4 regions of the Streptomyces sp. NPDC002574 genome follow, and region 3 is predicted to be linked to each of the others. Evidence: riboswitches for the same ligand, from Rfam matches in the RefSeq annotation. Region 3 holds a riboswitch; each other region holds the start of a gene.

Region 1 (3,151 bases), on a different contig from region 3:
GTCAGGACCTCGACGCGGTCGCCGTCGGTCAGCGCGGTGGCGGGCCACTGCCCGCGGGGCACCACGGTCTCGTTGAGCGCGGCGGCGACACCGGAGGAGGCGGTGGTCAGCCCGGCGACCAGCCGGTCGAGAGTGAGGCCAGGGGCCACCTGGCGCGGCTCGCCGTTGACGGAGACGGTCATCGCGTTCATGCGTACTGCTCCTGAGGGGTGAAACGGCCGGGGGAGAAGGGACGGGCCACCTCGGGCAGCTCTCCGCCGGTCAGCACCTCGGCCATCACGTCGCCGGTCAGCGGGGTGAGCAGCACGCCGTTGCGGTGGTGGCCGGTGGCCATGAGCAGGCCCTCCAGCGCGCTGCGGCCCAGCAGCGGGGCGTTGTCCGGGGAGCCGGGGCGCAGCCCCGCGACCGTTTCCACCAGCGGTAGTTCGGTGATGCCCGGCACCAGCTCGTGGGCGTCGCGCAGCAGCTCGTACACGCCGCCGGCCGTGACGGTGGTGTCCCAGCCCATCTCCTCGCTGGTGGCACCGACGACCAGCTCGCCGTTCTCGCGCGGCACCAGGTAGACATGCGCGCCGCGCACCACGGCGCGCACCGTGCGGGACAGGAAGGGCGCGTACGCCGCGGGCACCCGCAGCCGCAGGACCTGGCCCTTCACCGGGCGTACCGGCGGCAGAAGGCGCTCCGGCAGCCCGCCGAGCCGGCCGCTGCGGCTCCCGGCGGCCAGCACGGTCTGCCCCGCGGCCAGCACGCTGCCGTCGTCGAGCACGACCCCGCGCGCCCGGTCGCCGGCCACGTCCACCGCGGCCACCGCCGTGCGGCGGAAGGCCACCCCGGACAGCTCGCAGGCCCGCAGCAGCGCCGCCACCAGGCGTCGCGGGTCGACCTGGTGGTCGCCGTCGACGCGCAGGCCGCCGCGGACGCCGGGCGCGAGCATCGGTTCCAGGCGGCGGCACTCGCGTCCGCTCAGCCACTCTGCCCGCAGCCCCAAGGAGGTCTGGAACGCGTGCAGTTCGCGCAGCTCGGCGCGGTCGTCGGCGTCCAGGGCCACGGCGAGGGTGCCGCAGGTCCGGTAGCCGAGGTCCAGGCCCGTGGTCTCCTCCAGCTCGGCCGTGAACGCCGGATAGCGGCGGATCGCGGCGAGGTTGAGGTCGAGCAGGGCCCGCTCGCCGTACTGCAGCTCGGTGACGGGGGCCAGCATCCCGGCGGCCACCAGGGCCGCGCCGCCGCCCGGATCGGGGTCTGCGACCACCGTGCGCAGCCCGCGTTGGGCCGCCCGCCAGGCGGTGACCAGGCCGATGATCCCGCCACCGATGACGACGGTGTCGGGCACGTCATGACGGTGCATCGGTGTACCGCTCCTCCCTTCGCCGGCATGACCCGGATCAGGTTCGTACGGTCGGCGGCCGGCCAGCCGCCCTCTCAGCCCGGTGCGCCGGGCTCCCGCGAGTGCTTCGACCGCCACTTTAGTACGCACGACTGACGGCGAGTAGGGCGCCGGTACCGGACCGCGCGCCGCGCGGCGTTACGGTGATCAGCGTGACCAGCAGCAGCGAGCAGCGAGTCGTCGTCGTCGGGGCCGGGATGGCCGGGGTGCAGACCGCCGTGTCCCTGCGCGAGCAGGGCTGGGGCGGCACGATCACGCTGCTCGGCGCGGAGCGCCATCCGCCGTACGACCGGCCCCCGCTGTCCAAAGGCGTCCTCTTCGGCGCCGACGAGGGCCCGGGCGCGCTGCTGGACGTGGACTTCGGCGGCATCGGCGTCCAGCTGCTGCTCGGCCGGCACGCGAGCGCGCTGCGCCCGGACGAGCGCCGAGTGCTCACCGACGCGGGACCGGTGGAGTACGACAAGCTCGTCGTGGCCAGCGGCGCCGAGCCGCTGACGCTGCCCGGCAGCGAGGGCGTGCCCGGCGTGCACGTGCTGCGCACCCTGGACGACGCCGCCCGGCTGCGGCCCGTCCTGGAGGCGCGGAACTCCGTGGTCGTGGTCGGCGCGGGCTGGATCGGCGCCGAGTTCGCCACCGCCGCCCGGCACGCGGGCTGCGCCGTGACCGTCGTCGAGGCCGCCGACCGCCCGCTCGCGGGCGTGCTGCCCGAGCGGATCGCCGACCGGATGCGCGGCTGGTACGCGGAGGCCGACGTCGAACTGCGCACGGGCGCCGCCGTCGCCGCGGTCGAGCCGGGCGTCGTGCGGCTCGCCGACGGCAGCGTGATCGACGCGGAGGCCGTCGTCGTCGGCATCGGCGCCCGGCCGGCGACGGGCTGGCTGGCCGGCTCCGGGGTCGACCTCGGCCCGGACCGGTCGGTCCTGGCCGACGACCGGCTGCGCACCTCCGTGCCCGACGTGTACGCCGTCGGCGACTGCGCCTCCTTCCCCTCCGCCCGGTACGGGCAGCGGCTGCTCATCCACCACTGGGACAACGCGGTCCAGGGGCCCCGCACAGCGGCCGCCAACATCCTGGGCGGCGACGAGGTCTACGACCCCGTCCCGTACTTCTGGTCCGAGCAGTTCGGCCGCTTCGTCCAGTACGCGGGGCACCACGTCGACTCCGACGAGATGCTGCTGCGGGGCGACCCGGACGGCCTCGCCTGGTCCGTGCTGTGGCTGCGCGACGGGGTGCTGGTCGCCCTGTTCGCGGTGGGCCGTCCGCGCGACCTCGCCCAGGCCCGCAAGCTCATCGCCCGGGAGGCCCGTGTCGACCGGGCCCTGGTGGCCGACCCTGCCGTGCAGCTCCGGGCCGCCGTCGTCTGACGGCCGCGGGGCCGGGCGGCCGGCCCCGCGGAACGCCCCGCATGCCCCTGGTGGACGCCACGAGTACCGCGGTAGGGGTCCGGGATGGCACGCTTGTCCTGTGACCGAGATCGACGCAAAGATTGATGCCCTCGTACCCTCCTGGCTCAACGTCCCCGAGATCGCCGAGCAACTCGACGTGGAGGTGACCCGGGTCCGCCAGCTGATCAAGGAAGGGCAGCTCATCGCGGTGCGCCGCGGAGAGAACAGGGTGCTGATGGTCCCCGCCGACTTCATCGGCGACGGGAAGATCGTGAAGGGCCTCGCCGGCACGCTCAACCTGCTCAAGGACGACGGGTTCAGCGACGAGGAAGCCCTGGAGTGGCTGTTCACCCCGGACGAGAGCCTGCCCGGCACCCCGGTG
Region 2 (3,151 bases), on a different contig from region 3:
CCAGCGCCAGCAGGACGTTGGCGGTGAACCCGGTGACCACCGCGTTGGTCAGGCACTGCACCAGCGGGGAGTCGGCCCGTACGCGTGCGAGCGCCTGCGCGGCGAAGGCGGTGTGGTCGGCGGATGTCGGGGGCATCGGTGTCGCTCCTTCGGATGTGGACGGTGTCCGGGCGCGGTGCTCAGGGCCGCCGGCGCAGCCGCAGCGGGGCGTACACCGCGAGTGCCACGAGGAACGCCACGTAGTACGAGAGGTCCGCGCCGTGCAGGGTGGACGCCACCGGCCCCACGTAGAGGCTGGTGTCCATGAACGGCACGGCCGCGGCGAAGGCGGCGGCGAACGCGAGCACGGCGGGCAGGCCGGGCTGGGGCCGGCCGGTCTCCGCGGCGAGGTCGATCGCGGCACCTCCGCGGGCCCGTGCCCGCGCCAGCCAGTCCACGACGACGATCGCCACGAAGCCGGGAATCCAGTAACCGACGAACAGCAGCACGTTCTGGAAGCGGGCCGTGGTGTCGGCGGCGTGCATCCACAGCACCAGGGGGAAGCCGAGGGCGGCGGCGAACGCGGCCGCCACCGGGCGCGGGACGCGCACTCCCGCGGTCTGCAGGGCCAGGGATCCGCTGTAGTCGTTCATGGCATTGCTGCACAGCGCCGCCAGGGCCACGGCGAGCAGTCCGAACGCCCCCAGCGGCCCGCCGCCGAGCAGGTCCGCCACACCCGCGGCGGTCTGGTCGGTGAGGACGGACGCGCCCCACAGTCCGAGCACCTGGACGGCCACGAAGGACACCACCAGGCCGGTCAGGGTGAACCAGAACATGCGCGAGCGCGAGGTGGCCCGTGGCAGGTAGCGGCTGAAGTCGCTGGCGTAGGGGGCCCAGGACAGGGACAGGCTCAGCGCGATGGTGCTGGTCAGGACGAACGCCCCGCCCCGGTCGGCGCCGTGGGCGGAGCCGGTGGTCGCGGGGTGGACGCCGTCGAGCAACTTCCAGGCGATCAGCGCGAACGCGGCGGCGAGCACGAAGGTCATGACGATCTGGAGCCGGTGGATGGCCTCGTAGCCGAGGACGCCGAGAGCGCCCTGGGCGAGCATCATGATCAGGACACCGAGCCAGAAGGGCACGCCGCACAGCCGGGCCAGCGCGTCCCCGCCGAACAGCCCGATCAGCGCGTCCCAGGCGACCGACGACAGCCATTGCAGGACGCCCGGCAGCGCGACCGCGCGGCCGAAGGCGAGCCGGGCCAGCGGCAGCTGCCCCGCGCCGGTCCGGCTTCCCCAGGTGCCCAGGTAGGCGGTCGGTATCGCGCCGATGACGGTGCCGAGGACGACGGCCGCGAGCGCGGTGGCGAAGTCCAGGCCGAGCGCGATGCCGATGGTGCCGGTGAAGACGCCGGTCATGGTGAGGTTGGGGGCGAACCACACGGTGAACAGCCGCCCCGGGCCGCCGTAGCGGTTGCTCTCGGGGACCGGTTGGATGCCGTGCGCTTCGATGCGGAGATCGCCGGGGGCCGCCGGCATGCGCCCGTCGAAGACGGTCTGCCGGCCGTCGGCGGGCAGCCCGCCGGATACATGCGTCCAAGGCATGAAAGACATCCCTCCGCCAGTACGAACTGGTTCAGGTTCGACGGGTGTGATCTCAGCCCTCGATGGGGCACCCCGTGTCCGGTACGACGGACAGACTAACCCGATCGCTCTGCTCAGCGCGTCGACGGGAGGGCATGACAGCAACCGGGCCGGCGGGCAACACGGTCAAATGCCGTCGAATGTCCGCGGCGTGCCGGGCGGCGGTGCTCCTCGTCAGGGGAGGTCCGGCTGCCCGGGCCGCACCGCCGAGATGTCGAACACCAGCTTCACCGTGTCGCCGACCAGGACGTCCCGCGCGCTGGGTGGCGTGTTCCAATTGAGTCCCCAGTCGGAACGCCGCAGGACGGCCGTGCCCTTGAAGCCCACGCGGTACGTGCCGTAGGAGTCCCGGCGGACCCTGCCCGACGCGAGGTCGATGTGCAGGGGCAGGTCGACGTCCTTGATCCGCAGGCTGCCGGACATGCGGAACCGGTCCTCACCGATGTGGACGATGCCGGTGGAACGAAAGCCCATGAGGGGGAACGTCGCCGTGTCGAGGTAGCCGGGTCCGGTCAGGCGGGCGTCCCGCTCGGGCAGACCCGTGCGCAGGCTGCCGGTCCGGACGGTCAGGAACGCCCTGGACCGGGTGGGACGGCGTCCGTCGAGCTGCAGGAGCCCCTCCAGGTCGGTGAACCTCCCGCGCACGTGCGCGACCATCGCGCGCCGGACGGAGAAGCCGATCGTGGTCTTCAAGGGGTCGAGGAGGTAGACGCCGGTCAGTGCGTCACGGGGGCCGTCGCCCGTCAGGGCGGTCTCCATGAAAGTCCTGGGCATCGCGAGCCGGCTCCTTCGTGCCGAGGACGCTCGGTCGACGTACCGCCCGCAGCGGCCGGTAGCGGCGTTCGGTTGCGGCGGGACGCACCCACGTCCCCCAACATGCCGGTGGCCCCTGCCCCCCGACGGGCAGGGGCCACCCGCGGACGTCACTGCTGCCGCGCCTGCCAGTCGGCCAGCCGGGTCCCGGCGAACTGGGCGTCGGGGCCCGGCACGAGCGTGGTCTCCTTCAGTTCGGCCCCGAAGTACCGGGCGTGCGGGTCCGTGACGACCGTGCGGGGGTCGTTCCGGGCGGCGAGTCCCTTGCGGATGACCTCGTCGAGCTGGAACTCGTCGGGCCCGGCGACCTCGACCACGCCGTTGACCGGCGTGCCGACCGCGGCGCGGCCGACGGCCGCGGCCACGTCGTCGGAGTGGATGGGCCGGATCTTGACGGGTGCCAGACGTACGGTGTCGCCCTCGGTGGCCGCGTCCGCGATGCCCTTCATGAACTCGAAGAACTGCGTGGCGTGGACGATGGAGTACGGAATCCCGGATCCGCTGATCAGCTCTTCCTGGACCTGCTTGGCGCGGAAGTACCCGCTCTCCTGGAGCCGGTCGGTGCCGACCACGGAGAGGGCCACGTGGTGCCCGACGCCGGCCTTCGCCTCCTCCTGGAGGAGGTTGGAGGTGGAGGTGCGGAAGAAGTGCATGACGGGCTCGTCCTCGAACGAGGGCGAGTTGGACACGTCGACCACCACCGAGGCACCCTGCAGGAC
Region 3 (3,151 bases):
GGCCGAGTCGCACGGCGTGCGGCCGCAGGGCCGCCGCCTTCTTCCGGGGCGCTCCGGTTACTTCAGCACGAGCGAGGACCACGTCTTGACCCACTGCTCACGGTTCGCGGCGATCCTCTTCGGCTCGACGGTCGCGGAATCGCTGATCACCGGCGCGTACTTGGTGAAGACCTCGGGCAGCTTCGCGTCGTCCCGGGCGGGGTTGACGAACATGGTGAGCGGCATGTCCTCCTGGAAGGTGCGGCTCAGCAGGAAGTCGACCAGCGCCTTTCCGCCCTCGGTGTTCTTCGCGCCGTCCAGCAGCCCGGCGAACTCGATCTGCCGGAAGCAGGTGGCCGTGGCCACGCCCGTCGGGCCCTCCTCGGGCTGCTCCTTGAGTGCGAGCACCTCGGCGGGCGGGCTGGACGCGTACGACACGACCAGCGGCTTGTCGCCCTTGCCGCCGCCGGCGCCGGAGAAGTCGTCGTAGTAGGCCTGCTCCCAGCCGTCGACGACCTGGACGCCGTTGGCCTTCAGCTTGGTCCAGTAGTCCTGCCAGCCCTCGTCCCCGTACTTCGCGGTGGTCGCCAGCAGGAAGGCCAGGCCCGGGGAGGAGGTCGCGGCGTTCTCCGTGACCAGCAGGTCCTTGTACGCCGGCTTGACCAGGTCGTCGAAGGTCTGCGGGACGGGCACCTTGTGCGCGGCGAACCAGGCGCGGTCGTAGTTGACGCACACGTCGCCGAAGTCGATGGGCGTGACGCGGTGCTCGGCGGCGTCGAGTTGGAGGGCGGCGGGGACCTTGTCCAGGTCCTTCGCCTCGTACGGCGTGAACAGGCCGTTGTCCAGGGCGCGGGAGAGCAGGGTGTTGTCCACGCCGAAGAAGACGTCGCCCTGCGGATTGCCCTTGGAGAGGACGGCCTGGTTGACGGCCGCGCCCGCGTCGCCGCCGCGCAGGACCTTCACCGTGTATCCGGTCTGCTGGGTGAAGGCCTTCAGCACGGCCTTCGAGGCGGCGAAGGAATCGTGGCTGACCAGAGTGACGGTCTTGGAACCGCCACCGGCGGCGGAATCCTCGCCTCCGCCACAGGCCGCGAGGGACGCGGCGCCGAGCGCGACAACGAGGGCGGTGCCGGCGGCACGCCGGATGGTGCTCATCAAGTGACTCCCTACGCCGGTATGACCCGGATCAGGTTCGAGGGTCTGCGGCCGTGCCGCACTCTCAGCGCTGTGTGCGCTCCCCTGTCGGATGTTCTTTTGTCGACCGTTCACGGCCGTTCACGGCAAACCGCCGCAATCGACCGTCACCCTAGCAAGCGCCTCTCAGCGCTCGGAAGCCGCCAACTGCCCGCAGGCCCCGTCGATCTCCTGGCCCCGGGTGTCCCGCACGGTCACCGGCACGCCGTGCGCCTCCAGCGCCGCGACGAACGCCCGCTCGTCCTCGGGCCGCGACGCCGTCCACTTCGAACCCGGCGTCGGGTTGAGCGGGATCAGGTTGACGTGCACGCGCTTGCCCTTGAGCAGCCGGCCCAGCAGATCGGCGCGCCAGGCCTGGTCGTTGATGTCCCGGATCAGCGCGTACTCGATCGAGACCCGGCGCCCGGACACGTCCGCGTAGTGCCACGCGGCGTCCAGCACCTCACGCACCTTCCAGCGCGTGTTCACCGGCACCAGGGTGTCGCGGAGCTCGTCGTCGGGCGCGTGCAGCGACACCGCGAGACGGCACTTGAAGCCCTCGTCCGCGAACCGCAGCATCGCCGGCACCAGGCCGACCGTGGAGACGGTGATGCCCCGCTGCGACAGCCCCAGGCCGTCCGGCTCGGGGTCGGTCAGCCGGCGGATGGCGCCCACCACCCGCTTGTAGTTCGCCAGCGGCTCGCCCATGCCCATGAAGACGATGTTCGACAGCCGCGCCGGCCCGCCCGGGATCTCCCCGTCGCGCAGCGCCCGCATGCCCGCCACGATCTGGTGCACGATCTCGCCGGTGGACAGGTTCCGGTCCAGCCCGGCCTGCCCGGTCGCGCAGAACGGGCAGTTCATGCCGCAGCCCGCCTGGGAGCTGATGCACATCGTCACGCGGTCCGGGTAGCGCATCAGCACCGACTCGACCAGCGTCCCGTCGAACAGCCGCCACAGCGTCTTGCGCGTCGTGTCGTTGTCCGTGCTGCTGTGCCGCACGACCGACATCAGGTCCGGCAGCAGCCCCTCCGCCAGCTTCCCGCGCGCCGCCGCCGGAATGTCCGTCCACGCGGCCGGGTCGTCCGTGTACCGCGCGAAATAGTGCTGCGACAGCTGCTTGGCCCGGAACGGCTTCTCCCCCAGCTCCGCGACCACCTCCCGCCGCTCGTCGGGCGTGAGGTCGGCAAGGTGCCGCGGCGGCTTCTTGGCGGCGCGCGGCGCGACGAAGGTGAGTTCTCCGGGTACAGGCATGGTCCATCCAGTGTCGCAGATCGTTTGGGGCCTCCCCGTTCGGCCGGGTGAGGCTCCCGTCACTCTCAGGCGTCCTCCGTCATCGCCGCGCGATCCCGCACGGCTCCGGGACGGCCCCGGTGGCGATCACTCGGCAGACTTCGACCACTGGCCCCGTCGCACCTCGCCCGCGACGCGGACTCGCGGAACAGGCGGCTCCACGTCGAAAAATCGGCAGCCGGCGAAGGGGTCGGGACACGAGTAGCTGGTTCTGCGCTCCGCAGTATGCGCGGAACGCACGCCACGGCATCAGCCGGCGGGAGGGGAGAGCGATGCCTGAGCAGGACGGCAAAGTCGGCGTCTGGTACGTCGATGCACAGGGTCTCGTCCTGGGCTACGCACTGACCGTCATCCCCGCGGTGGCGGCAGTGGTTCGCCGGCTCTCCGTTGCCATCCACCGGGATGCCGAGCACGTGTCATCCGCGGCCCTGATCACGGCGATCGCCGTCGGCGCCGGGCTGTTCTCGTGGTGGAACCTGCTCCGAGTGCGGTGGGAACTCACCGCTGACATGATCACCATGGTCAACCCCTGGGGAACGCAGCGTCTTCCGTGGACCCGTGTCAGCGCGCTCACGCACGGGAGTTGGGGCGCGCGGTTCCATACGGTCGAAGGGGTCACGTGCACGGCGTACGCGCTCAGCGACCTGGCCGCAGGCCGCCGCCAGGACAGGCGATTGGCGGAACTCCAGCGGACAGCCGGACTCCG
Region 4 (3,151 bases), on a different contig from region 3:
CGTGCCGCTTCGCGACGGTGTTGAGTTCGCCGAGCGTGCGCAGCTCCGCGAACTGGGCCTCGTCGTTGGCGTCGGCGATGGAGCCGGGACGCAGACCGTCGCCGAGGGAGTACGTGACGTCGTAGGCGGCGAGGATCTCGCAGAGCTCCTCGAAGTTCTCGTAGAGGAAGCTCTCCTTGTGGTGCGTCAGGCACCAGGCCGCCATGATCGAGCCGCCGCGGGAGACGATGCCGGTCCTGCGGCGGGCGGTCAGGGGCACGTACCGCAGCAGGACGCCCGCGTGGACGGTCATGTAGTCGACGCCCTGCTCGGCCTGCTCGACGACCGTGTCCTTGTAGATCTCCCAGGTCAGCTCCTCGGCCCTGCCGTCGACCTTCTCCAGGGCCTGGTAGAGGGGCACGGTGCCGATGGGGACGGGGGAGTTGCGCAGCACCCACTCGCGGGTGGTGTGGATGTTGCGGCCGGTGGACAGGTCCATCACCGTGTCGGCGCCCCAGCGGGTGGCCCAGGTCATCTTCTCCACCTCCTCCTCGATGGAGGAGGCGACGGCGGAGTTGCCGATGTTGGCGTTGACCTTCACCAGGAACCGCTTGCCGATGATCATCGGCTCGGTCTCCGGGTGGTTGACGTTCGCCGGCAGCACCGCCCGGCCCGCCGCGATCTCCTCGCGGACGACCTCGGGGGCGACGTCCTCGCGGATCGCGACGAACTCCATCTCCGGGGTGATCTCGCCGCGTCGGGCGTACACGAGCTGGGTGACCGCCCGCCCGTCCCGTCCGCGCCGGGGCAGGCGCGGACGGCCGGGGAAAACGGCGTCCAGGTTGCGCAGCCCGCCGCGGGGCGAGGTGTGCTTGATGCCGTCGTCCTCGGGGCGGACGGGACGGCCGGGGTACTCGTCGGTGTCGCCGCGGGCGACGATCCAGTTCTCGCGCAGCGGCTCCAGGCCGCGGCGCACGTCGGTGGTGACGGTGGGGTCGGTGTACGGTCCGGACGTGTCGTACAGCGTCACGTCCCGGCCGTTGGTGAGGTGCACCCGGCGGACGGGGACCTCGATGTCCGGGCGTGACCCGGTCACATAGCCCTTGTGCCAGCCGATGTCGCGCGCGTTCGCATCGCGCATGGTCATGAGACCCACTCCCTACGCCGGCATTACCCGGTAACAGGTTCAGCGGTCGACGCAGCTGGTGGCCCTCGGCCGGTCAGCGCCCTCTCAGCCCGGTGCTCCGAGCTCCCGCGGTGTGCAAAGGTGCGACCACGCTAGCGGGTCTTCTCCGACGCACACCAGGGGGCCTTGGGATGATCGGCGCGTGGACTCCCCTCATGCGCAACCCCAGCCCCACGGGCACAGCCACGGGCACAGCCATGGCCACGGTCCCGTGCCGCCGGTCTCCCGGCACCTGCGGAAGGTCATCGCCGCGGTCCTGATCCCGTTCGTCGCCGCGGTGGTGGTCGGCCTCGTGGTGCTCTGGCCGAACGGGGTGCCGGCCCACAAGCGGACGGGCGTCGGATTCGACCAGCAGACGCAGTCGGGCCGGGTGGTGCGGGTCGAGAACGTCAAGTGCGCGGACGTCAACGCCGAGCCGAACAACCCCGGCGGGCCCGGCGCGACGCCGTCCGGCGGGCCGTCTCCCGCCCCGTCGGCGGCCCCGTCGATCTGCGAGCGGGCGACCATCCGGGTCACCTCCGGCAAGGACACCGGCCGTACCTTCACCGAGATCGTGCAGCCGAGCCAGACCCGGCACTACACGGAGGGGCAGAAGGTCCTCCTGTCCTACGCGCCCGCCGCGCCCAAGGAGTTGCAGTACTCGGTCGCCGACGTGGACCGGTCGCTGCCGCTGTGGCTGCTCGCCGGTCTCTTCGCGGCGGCGGTGGTCCTGGTCGGGCGGCTGCGCGGGATCCTGGCGCTGGTGGCGCTGATCATCAGTTTCGCCGTGCTGACGCTGTTCATCCTCCCGGCGATCCTGCACGGCAGTGATCCGCTGCTGGTCGCGGTCGTCGGCGGCAGCGCCATCATGCTGATCGCGCTCTACATGTGCCACGGCCTCAACGCCCGTACCTCGGTGGCCGTCCTCGGCACGCTCTGCTCGCTGCTGCTGATCGCGCTGCTGGGCTCGGTGTTCATCGACTGGGCGGTGCTCAGCGGCAACACCTCGGACGAGACCGGGCTGATCCACGACCTCTACCCGGGCATCGAGATCCACGGCCTGCTGCTGGCGGGCATCGTCATCGGCTCGCTCGGTGTCCTGGACGACGTGACGGTCACCCAGACCTCGGCCGTGTGGGAGCTGCGGGAGGCCGATCCGAGCGCCGGCCGGCGGAAGTTGTACCGGGCGGCGATGCGCATCGGGCGGGACCACATCGCCTCGGTGGTCAACACCCTGGTGCTGGCGTACGCGGGCGCCGCGCTCCCGCTGCTGCTGCTCTTCTCCATCGCGCAGCGCGGCGTGCTGGCGGTGGCCGGCAGCGAGCTGGTCGCCGAGGAGATCGTCCGGACCCTGGTCGGCAGCATCGGGCTGGTGGTGGCGGTGCCGCTGACGACCGCGCTGGCCGCGCTGGTGGTGTCGGCGGACCGCTCGGGGAGGGACACTGTCCCCACGGGCGGCGGGCGCCGCCGGCGGCGGGCGCGCTGAGTTCCGCGAGTACGGGGGTGGGCAGGGTGATCGGGCTTCAGGGGAGGGTGACCGGCACGGTCGGCCCGGAGCTGGTCGGCGAGGTGATCGTGCAGGTCCGCGGGGGTGCGGAAGCCTTCCTCGCATACCCGGCGACCGCGGGGGAGCGCATCGCGAAGGGCACGGTCGTGGTGGTCGTCGAGTACCTGCCGCCGCGGACCGTGTACGTCGTACCGGCGTACGGCTGAGGGGAGTCGGGCGCGTTCGTATCAAGAACGCGACAAGGATGCGCCAGGATCTTCCGGTGCGTCTTGCGCAGGCGCACACTCCCGTACGCGGCCCCGATCGGGGCCAATCGTAAGGGGGCGTATGCCGATGGTGATCGGCGTCGCGGCGGGCGCGGTGCTCGTCGCTCTCATTGTGTTGATCGTGCTGTTCCGGCTCATGTGGCGGGTTGCCGAGCCGAACGAGGCACTGGTCATCTCGGGTTCCAAGCACCGTGCGGACGGTGTCGGGGAGGGCATGGGATTCCGCGTCGTCAC

What was found. Region 3 has a riboswitch for thiamine pyrophosphate ahead of ACFYXS_RS09495 (thiamine ABC transporter substrate binding subunit). Riboswitches for the same ligand answer to the same signal wherever they lie in the genome.
Region 1: it holds a riboswitch for thiamine pyrophosphate, as region 3 does, so the genes downstream of both, thiO (glycine oxidase ThiO) here and ACFYXS_RS09495 (thiamine ABC transporter substrate binding subunit) in region 3, are expected to answer to the same signal.
Region 2: it holds a riboswitch for thiamine pyrophosphate, as region 3 does, so the genes downstream of both, ACFYXS_RS33905 (purine-cytosine permease family protein) here and ACFYXS_RS09495 (thiamine ABC transporter substrate binding subunit) in region 3, are expected to answer to the same signal.
Region 4: it holds a riboswitch for thiamine pyrophosphate, as region 3 does, so the genes downstream of both, thiC (phosphomethylpyrimidine synthase ThiC) here and ACFYXS_RS09495 (thiamine ABC transporter substrate binding subunit) in region 3, are expected to answer to the same signal.

Annotation. Positions count from the first base shown of each region.
Region 1 covers NZ_JBIARB010000009.1:303,874-307,024, reverse strand. The annotation lists gene thiS (sulfur carrier protein ThiS) at 1-182, opposite strand, end outside; gene thiO (glycine oxidase ThiO) at 188-1,345, opposite strand; TPP riboswitch at 1,343-1,455, opposite strand; gene ACFYXS_RS23900 (NAD(P)/FAD-dependent oxidoreductase) at 1,537-2,748, shown strand; gene ACFYXS_RS23895 (Rv2175c family DNA-binding protein) at 2,849-3,151, shown strand, end outside.
Region 2 covers NZ_JBIARB010000017.1:122,128-125,278, forward strand. The annotation lists gene thiM (hydroxyethylthiazole kinase) at 1-136, opposite strand, end outside; gene ACFYXS_RS33905 (purine-cytosine permease family protein) at 180-1,580, opposite strand; TPP riboswitch at 1,572-1,665, opposite strand; gene ACFYXS_RS33910 (YceI family protein) at 1,794-2,393, opposite strand; gene ACFYXS_RS33915 (SDR family oxidoreductase) at 2,543-3,151, opposite strand, start outside.
Region 3 covers NZ_JBIARB010000003.1:562,548-565,698, reverse strand. The annotation lists gene ACFYXS_RS09495 (thiamine ABC transporter substrate binding subunit) at 58-1,134, opposite strand; TPP riboswitch at 1,126-1,230, opposite strand; gene rlmN (23S rRNA (adenine(2503)-C(2))-methyltransferase RlmN) at 1,300-2,406, opposite strand; gene ACFYXS_RS09485 (hypothetical protein) at 2,718-3,151, shown strand, end outside.
Region 4 covers NZ_JBIARB010000012.1:49,495-52,645, reverse strand. The annotation lists gene thiC (phosphomethylpyrimidine synthase ThiC) at 1-1,126, opposite strand, end outside; TPP riboswitch at 1,118-1,245, opposite strand; gene ACFYXS_RS27945 (YibE/F family protein) at 1,308-2,630, shown strand; gene ACFYXS_RS27940 (hypothetical protein) at 2,657-2,857, shown strand; gene ACFYXS_RS27935 (SPFH domain-containing protein) at 2,979-3,151, shown strand, end outside.